2 regions of the Actinomyces gaoshouyii genome follow, and region 2 is predicted to be linked to the other one. Evidence: riboswitches for the same ligand, from Rfam matches in the RefSeq annotation. Region 2 holds a riboswitch; the other holds the start of a gene.
What was found. Region 2 has a riboswitch for FMN ahead of B6G06_RS04435 (ABC transporter permease). Riboswitches for the same ligand answer to the same signal wherever they lie in the genome.
Positions count from the first base shown of each region.

Region 1: it holds a riboswitch for FMN, as region 2 does, so the genes downstream of both, ribD (bifunctional diaminohydroxyphosphoribosylaminopyrimidine deaminase/5-amino-6-(5-phosphoribosylamino)uracil reductase RibD) here and B6G06_RS04435 (ABC transporter permease) in region 2, are expected to answer to the same signal.

Region 1 covers NZ_CP020468.1:2,276,380-2,280,407, reverse strand. The annotation lists gene nrdE (class 1b ribonucleoside-diphosphate reductase subunit alpha) at 1-1,260, shown strand, start outside; FMN riboswitch at 1,770-1,902, shown strand; gene ribD (bifunctional diaminohydroxyphosphoribosylaminopyrimidine deaminase/5-amino-6-(5-phosphoribosylamino)uracil reductase RibD) at 2,003-3,070, shown strand; gene B6G06_RS09650 (riboflavin synthase) at 3,091-3,732, shown strand; gene ribB (3,4-dihydroxy-2-butanone-4-phosphate synthase) at 3,729-4,028, shown strand, end outside.
Region 2 covers NZ_CP020468.1:1,089,157-1,093,184, reverse strand. The annotation lists gene B6G06_RS04440 (ABC transporter substrate-binding protein) at 1-915, opposite strand, end outside; gene B6G06_RS04435 (ABC transporter permease) at 978-1,817, opposite strand; FMN riboswitch at 1,946-2,087, opposite strand; gene B6G06_RS04430 (DMT family transporter) at 2,280-3,221, shown strand; gene B6G06_RS04425 (isochorismatase family protein) at 3,201-3,794, opposite strand; gene B6G06_RS04420 (holo-ACP synthase) at 3,891-4,028, opposite strand, start outside.

The DNA.
Region 1 (4,028 bases), 1.2 Mb from region 2:
ACCTTCGAGCTCGCCAAGAATAACGAGGACATGTACCTGTTCTCCCCTTACGACGTCGAGCGCGTCTACGGGGTCCCCTTCTCGGATATCAACGTCACCGAGAAGTACCGCGAGATGGTGGACGACGGCCGGATCAAGAAGAAGAAGATCAACGCCCGCATCTTCTTCCAGACGCTGGCCGAGATCCAATTCGAATCCGGCTATCCGTACGTCATGTTCGAGGACACGGTCAACAAGGCCAACCCCATCAAGGGCAAAGTCGTCATGTCGAACCTGTGCTCCGAGATCCTGCAGGTCTCCGAGGCCAGTCGGCTCAACGAGGACCTGTCCTACGCCTATATCGGCAAGGACATCTCCTGCAACCTGGGCTCCCTCAACATCGCCAAGACCATGGACTCCCCGGACTTCGCGCGCACCATCCGCACGGCTGTACGCGGACTGACCGCCGTCTCTGACCAGACGCATCTGCCCAGCGTCCCCTCGATCGACCGTGGCAACCACGAGTCCCATGCCATTGGCCTGGGTCAGATGAACCTGCACGGTTTCCTGGCGCGCGAGTCCATCTTCTACGGCAGCGAGGAGGGCCTGGACTTCACCAACGTCTACTTCGCCTCCGTCCTCTTCGCGGCTCTGGACGCCTCCTGTGACCTGGCGATCGAGCGGGGCCGGACCTTCGTGGGATTCGAGGACTCCGCCTACGCCAGCGGCGAGTTCTTCACCAAGTACACCACCCAGGACTTCGTCCCCGTCACGGAGAAGGTCAAGGCCATCTTCGAGGCCTCCAGCGTGCACGTGCCCACTCGCGAGGATTGGGCGCGCCTGGCCGCCAAGGTCAGGGAGCACGGCCTGTACAACCGCAATCTCCAGGCGGTGCCGCCCACCGGTTCGATCTCCTACATCAACGGCTCGACCTCCTCGATCCACCCGATCGTGGCCAAGATCGAGATCCGCAAGGAGGGCAAGATCGGGCGCGTCTACTACCCGGCGCCCTACATGACGAATGACAACCTGGAGTATTACCAGGACGCCTATGAGATCGGCCCGGAGAAGATCATCGACACCTACGCCGCGGCCACGCAGCACGTCGACCAGGGCCTGAGCCTCACGCTGTTCTTCCCCGATACCGCGACCACCCGCGACGTCAACCGCGCCCAGATCTACGCGTGGCGCAAGGGCATCAAGACGCTCTACTACATCCGCCTGCGCCAGGCCGCCCTCGAGGGAACCGAGGTCCAGGGCTGCGTGAGCTGCATGCTGTGAACGACGGTGGTGGTGCTGGTTGCGTCGAGGGCGGCCGGCACCACCATGTACGCCACGGCCAGCAGCGGCGTCATGTGCTCGGCGAGCGGTCGGTAAGTCGCGGGGGCGAGGAGCGCGGCAGGAGGGCCGCGAGCATGATGAGGGGAAGACCGTGACAGCGATGCGGGCGTTGCGCTCCTGAGCGCGATCGTCGATGCTCGGCGCGGGGGAGGGGCTGTCGCGCTATGTCGGGGGGTGGGTGGCCGGTCAGGTCTTGAATGCCGTCCGGTGATGCGGCGCGGGTGGGGTCTTGGCGCCACATGTGCGCGCAGCCGGGGAGGCGCTCACGGCGCAACCCCACCCGCAGGACCATCGGCCGCCAGCCGAACGGGGCGTGGGCCAACTCGCCCACCCACCACACCGTCACGGGGCACGACCATGGCAACCGCTCCGATGACACCACTCATCGGCCTCGACCGGACGGCACAGCACGATGGCGCGCTCCCACAGCCTGTGGCAGACTGTTCGCGTCATGTCCCGGGGACGGTGAGATTCCGTACCGGCGGTCACAGCCCGCGACCCGGTGGTCGATCCGCTCGACAACCGGCTGATCTGGTGGAACTCCAGAGCCGACAGTGAAAGTCTGGATGGGAGGGAGCATGGGCGCGCTGGCCGCATCGGCCCCACCCGGGGCCGCCGTCCCAACGCGCCTCGCGTAGAACGCGCCGCCCTCCCCTCGCCCCGCAGCCGAGAGGAGCAGGAAGTGAGAGGCGGGAACCCGCGCGAATCGACCTGGACGCGTGCCGAGAGCGAGGCCATGTCCGCGGCCCTCGAGGCCGCCCGCCAGGGCCCCCGCGGCGCCAATCCCCTCGTGGGCGCGGCCATTCTCATCGACGGGCGGATCATCGCGGTCGGCCACCACCGGGGCGCCGGCACGCCCCATGCGGAAGTCGACGCCATCGACGCCGCCCGCCACGCCGGAGCGGACTTCAGCCGAGCCGAGCTCCTCGTCACCCTCGAGCCCTGCGGCCACACCGGCCGCACTCCGCCCTGCGCCCAGGCCATCATCGATGCTGGCATCCCCCGCGTCATCCACGCCATCGACGACCCGAACCCCACCGCCTCCGGTGGGGCAGCCGCCCTTCGCGCTGCCGGCGTCGAGGTCCGCAGCGGTCTCCTGGCCTCCGAGGCCACCGTCCTCAACGCCCGCTGGCTCGAGTGCGCCCGCGCCCGCCGCCCCTTCGTCACCGCCAAGACCGCCATGACCCTCGACGGGCGCATCGCCGCCGCCGACGGCACCAGCCAGTGGATCACCGGCCCCGCCGCCCGAGCCTCCGGCCACGACCTGCGCGCACGGGCGGGCGCGATCCTCGTCGGCTCGGGCACCCTCGCTGCCGACAACCCCCGCCTCACCGCCCGCGTCGGCTCGGGTGCTTCCAGCGCCTCCACGTCCCCCATCCACCAGCCGCTGCGCTGCGTCATGGGCCTGCGCCCCGTCCCCTCGGATGCCGCCCTGCGCGCCGACGACCACTGGCTCCACCTGCCCACCCGCGATCCCCGCGAAGCCCTCGCTGTTCTCGCCGAGCGCGGCATCGGACACGTCCTCATCGAGGGAGGTGCCACCGTGCTGACCGCCTTCCTCGCCGCGGATCTCGTCGACGAGCTCATCGTCCACATCGCACCCCTCCTCCTGGGCTCCGGCCGCGGCGCCGTCGGCGACCTCGGTATCGCCACCCTCGCCGGCGCCCATCGCTTCCAGCCAGACTGCCCGCCCGTCCTCCTCGGCGACGACATCGTCATCCGTTGCACCGCCTCCCCGCGCGCCCACTGACCCCATACGGAAGGACCCCCATGTTCACAGGCATCATCGCCGGCACGGGTACCGTGCTCGACCTCGCGCCCACTAATCGCCCCGGCGTCACCCGGCTCATCATCGATGCGGGCGAGCTCATCGCCGACCTCCCCGACGGCGGCTCGCTCGCCGTCAACGGGGTCTGCCTGACCGCCGTGCCCGCCCCCGGCGCCTTCGCCGCCGACCTCATGGGCGAGACCCTTCAGCGCACCACGCTCGGCTCCCTCGGCGCCGGCAGCCGCGTCAACCTGGAGCGCTGCGTGCCCGCGGGCGGCCGCCTCGACGGTCACATCGTCCAAGGTCACGTCGACGCCGTTGGCGCAGTCCTGGCCATCACGGACCAGGGCGGGTGGATGCTCATGCGCGTTTGCCTCCCCGCTCCCCTGGCGGGTCAGGTCGCCGCCAAGGGCTCCATCGCCGTCGACGGCGTCTCCCTCACCGTCACCGGCGTGAGCCCCGCCGACGAGCGCGAGCCCTGGTTCGAGATCGGCCTCATCCCCGCCACCCTGGCCACCACCACCCTCGGTGAGGCGCGGGTGGGAGCCCTCGTCAACCTGGAGACCGATGTCGTGGCCAAGTACGTCGCGCGCCTCGCCGACGTCGGGGCCGCCCACTCCGCGCAGACGGGGGAGACCGCATGAGCGCCTCCGCGATCCCCGCCGGGTTCGACGACGTCGTCCGCGCTGTCGAGCAGCTCGCCGCCGGCCGCCCCGTCATCGTCACCGACGACGCCGACCGTGAGAACGAGGGCGACCTCATTGCCGCAGGGGGCCTGCTCACCGCGCAGACCCTCGGCTTCCTCGTGCGCCACACCTCCGGCTACATCTGCTCCCCCATGACCCGCCAGCGCGCGCGGAGCCTCGGCCTGGACCTCATGGTCCCCGACAACCAGGATCCCCGCGGCACCGCTTACACGGTCAGCTGCGATGCCGCCAGC
Region 2 (4,028 bases):
GGCCGTGGCCACGGCGACGGCGCGGGCCCGCGCGGCCTGGGCGTCGTCCACCAGGTCGGGCACGTACTGGCGGGTCGCGGCCACTGCGGCGTCGGGGTCGGTCACGAAGGCGGCCATGCCGCGCGAGGAGGCCATGACGGCGGCGTCGAGCTCGGCGCGGCGCGCTTCCAGGACTGCCCGCGTGGTGACCAGGGAGGCACCGATGAGGGGGATGTCATCACCGACGGGGATAGTGCGCACGGCCACCCCTGACTCCTTGAGGCCGACGGCGTCGTTGTTGGAGAAGCCGATGATCGCGTCGGGCCTCGAGGCGTCCCCCGTGTCGGGCTTGGGCTGGGCGAGGGCGGCCTGCTGGGTGAAGCCGATCTCGAGGATCGTCAGGTCGGACTCGCTCAATCCCGCGCTCCGCATCGCCACCTGGAGGGCGTACCAGTTCTCCCCCGTGCGCCCGGGCAGACCCACGACCCGGCCCTCGAGGTCGGCGAGCGAGGCGACGGCGGAGTCCTCGCGGGCGATGACGCATCCCGGGTAGCGCTGGTAGTAACCGCCGATGACCACCAGCGGCGAGTCGTTGGAGGCCGCGACCACCGCCTCGTCGGCCCCGGCGATGACCATCTGCTCGGTGCCGGCCAGCAGCGCGTCGAAGAGCCCCTCGGAGCCGCCGTGGTGGCGCAGCTCGACGGACGACTCGTAATCCTTATTGGCCAGGGCCATGTAGAAGGGCGCGAACTGGATGTTCGGCGTGTAGGTCAAGCCGATGGTCAGCGCTCCGCCCGTCGCCGCGCCGCCGGATCTGAGGACCTGGGAGGCGGTGCCGGACGAGCAGGCGGCCAGGGCGCCGCCCCCGGTCAGGGCCAGGGCTGAGGCGATGAGGCCCCTGCGGGTGAGGCGGGGGCGGGAGGGCTGGCTGGTCACGGTATTCTCCTTGGGCTGCGCGGGTCGCGGGGCGGTTCGGTCGGGTCGGCGCTCAGAGGCGGTCAGGTGGCGCGCCGCCCGCGCAGGGCGGCGACGGTCCGGCTGCGGTGCTCGGCAGCCAGCAGCAGCCAGTGGACGGTGGTGGCCATGGCGCACAGCAGGGTGATGGTGGCGAACAGGCCGGTGGTGTCGACGGCGTCGCGCTGGATGGACAGCAGCTGTCCCATGCCGTCGCCACCCATGACCATCTCTCCGATGACGGCGCCGGTGATGGACAGGGTGAAGGCCGTGCGCACGCCGGCGAGGATCGCCGGCAGGACCATGGGCGCCTCCATATGGATGATCATCGTCCAGCCGTGCGCGCCGTCGAGGCGGGCAGCGTCGAGCACGTCGGTGTCCAGCCCGCGCAGGCCCAGCAGGATGGCGACGGTGATCGGGAAGAAGACCATGAAGGCGCACAGGACGACGATCGGCACGGTGCCGTAGCCGATCCACAGGACGAGCAGGGGGGCGATGGCGATCGCGGGAACCGCCTGGCTGGCCGCCACGTAGGGCAGCACCGCGCGGCGGAAGAGCTCCCAGTGGTGCAGCATCCAGGCCAGGGGGATCGCGAAGGCGGCCGCGCCGGCGCAGCCCAGCACCGCCTCGCGGAGCGTCACCCAGGCGTAGTCGAGCAAGCCGGCTTTCGTGGTGGCCATCCACAGGCGCTCCAGGACGCGCAGCGGGGCCGGCAGGAGGATCTGCGGGATGGCGCCGCTGCGGGATAAGGCGAGCCAGAGCAGCAGGACGACGGCGCCCACCAGGAGCGCGGGCAGGGGCCCGCGGTGCTCGTCACTCCGTCGCCTGCCGCGCCACGAGGGTCGTTCCGCGCTCGTGGCGCTGGGGCTGCTGCCGCCTGGCACGTCGGTTCTCCTCCGGGCTCCCCCCCCGGGTGGCCCCAGGGGCGCTCTCCGGGGTGGCGGGCCAGCGGCGCCCGTGGCGGCCGGCGCTGGTAGCTCCTGCGCGTGGCCGATCCGGCCCACGCGGCCGCCCCGTGCTTCCTCCCATCCGGACTCTCACCGTCGGTGCCGGAATCCCACCGGCTCAGCCGAGCCGATCCGCCCGGCGAGCGGAGGGCTCGGGTCGCGGACTCTCACCGCCGGCTCGGATTTCCACCGACCCCGGAGCACGTTGCTGAGGCGACTCTACCCCGAGGAGGCCCGCGCGGCCCAACGGCGCGATGGAGGCGCACCATGTGCGCATTGGTCCCATGACGAGGTCGGCCGGGCGCGCCGAGACACCGCCGGACCGGTGAGTGCGTGGTGTCGGATCTACTATCGGGAGGAGTAAGCTGCTCCTTCTCCCATCTCGCCCCGGAGGTCGTCATGCCGCGCAGTGCTGCGACGCCGTCGTACCGCACGGTCGGACCAGCACTCCTCCCCACGGCCTCCCTGCTCCTGGTCACTGCGATCTGGGGATCGACCTTTTTCATGCTCAAGGACGCCCTCGGCCTCGTGGGGGCGGCGGACTTCCTGGCGGTGCGCTTCGCGATCGCGGGAGGCGTGGCCTGCGCGCTGTCCTGGCGGCGCCTGCGCGCGCTGAACCGGGGGCGGGCGCTCACGGGGATCGGCGTGGGCACGGTCTACGGGCTGGCGCAGATCGCCCAGACGGTGGGGCTGCGCTACACGCCGGCCTCGACGGCGGGATTCGTCACCGCCCTGTACGTGGTCATCACGCCGATGCTCGCGCTGGTGCTTCTGGGCGCACGCGTGTCCCGGGCGACATGGGTGGCGGCCGTCCTGGCGCTCGGCGGAGTCAGCGCGCTGAGCCTCGACGGCCTCGCCGTGGGCGCGGGCATCCCACTGCTCCTGGCCTCAGCGTTCCTCTACGCGTTGCATATCGTGCTCCTGGGCTCCCTCGTCCAGGGGCAGGACCCCCTGAGCCTGACCGCGCTGCAGATGCTCGGAATCTGCGCCGTCCTGTGGCCGGCGGCGCTGCCGGGAGGGGTTCGCGTGCCAATGGTGCGGGGCGTGTGGGGCCCGCTGCTGTGGATGGCGCTGGCCTCGGGCCTGCTGGCCCTCCTCCTCCAGACCTGGGCGCAGGCGCGGATGAGCGCGACCCGGGCAGTGGTGGTGATGACCTTCGAGCCGGTTTTCGCCTCGCTGTTCGCGATCCTCGCCGGTCAGGAGCCCATGACCTGGCGGCTCCTGGCCGGCGGCGGGCTGGTGCTGGCGGCGATGCTGCTCTCCGAGCTCTGGCCCGTGGTCCGCGCCGAGAGCCTGGCCCGGCGGGGCAAGCGGGTGGCCTCAGAGATCCGCTCTGCCTGAGTCCAGAGCCTCCACACCGGCGACGGCTAGCTCGGCAAGGACCGTCGGTGCGCTGCGCTCGCTGACGGGCGCCGTCAGATCGGTGAGCACCCGGGTGGTGTAGCCCAGGGCCGCCGCTTGGAGGGCGGTGGCGCGCACGCAGTAGTCGAGGGCGAGCCCGACGACGTCGACCGCGCCGATGCCGCGCTCGCGCAGCCACGGGTCGAGGTAGGTCCCGGACGTCGGCGCGTCGAGACCCTCGAAACCCGAGTAGGCCGCCGAGTACTGGCCCTTGTAGAAGGCGGTGGCGCCAGGGGCGGCGGAGGTGATCTCGGGGCGCAGAGCGGCATCATCAGTGCCTGCGGCGCCATGAACGGGCCAGGTGCCCACGAAGTCCGGGGAGGCGGAGAAGTGGTCGCCTGGCTGGATGTGCCAGTCCTGAGTGGTGACGATCACGGCGTAGTGGGCCCCGGCCCCGCCGGCGAGCCAGGCAGCGATGCGCCCGGCGACGGCGGTGCCTCCCGCGACGGCCAGGTTGCCGCCCTCGCAGAAGGTGTTCTGCACGTCAACGATGATGAGCGCGCGCTTCGTCATCGTGGTCTCCTCTCCGACAGTGTCTTGCCCTCCGGCCTAAAAGTTATCGGCTTCCGCCCGGAGACGGTACCGTCCCGGCAGGCGCGGATCGGGTGATCAGGCTCCGGCCCACAGGACGATGGCGGCGGCCCAGTCCCCGTCATGGGTCAGGGAGACCGGCCAGTGCCCCGGGGACGCCGCCCCGGCCCCGAGGCTCGACTCGACGGCATCGGCGATGGCGCCGGTCAGGTTCAG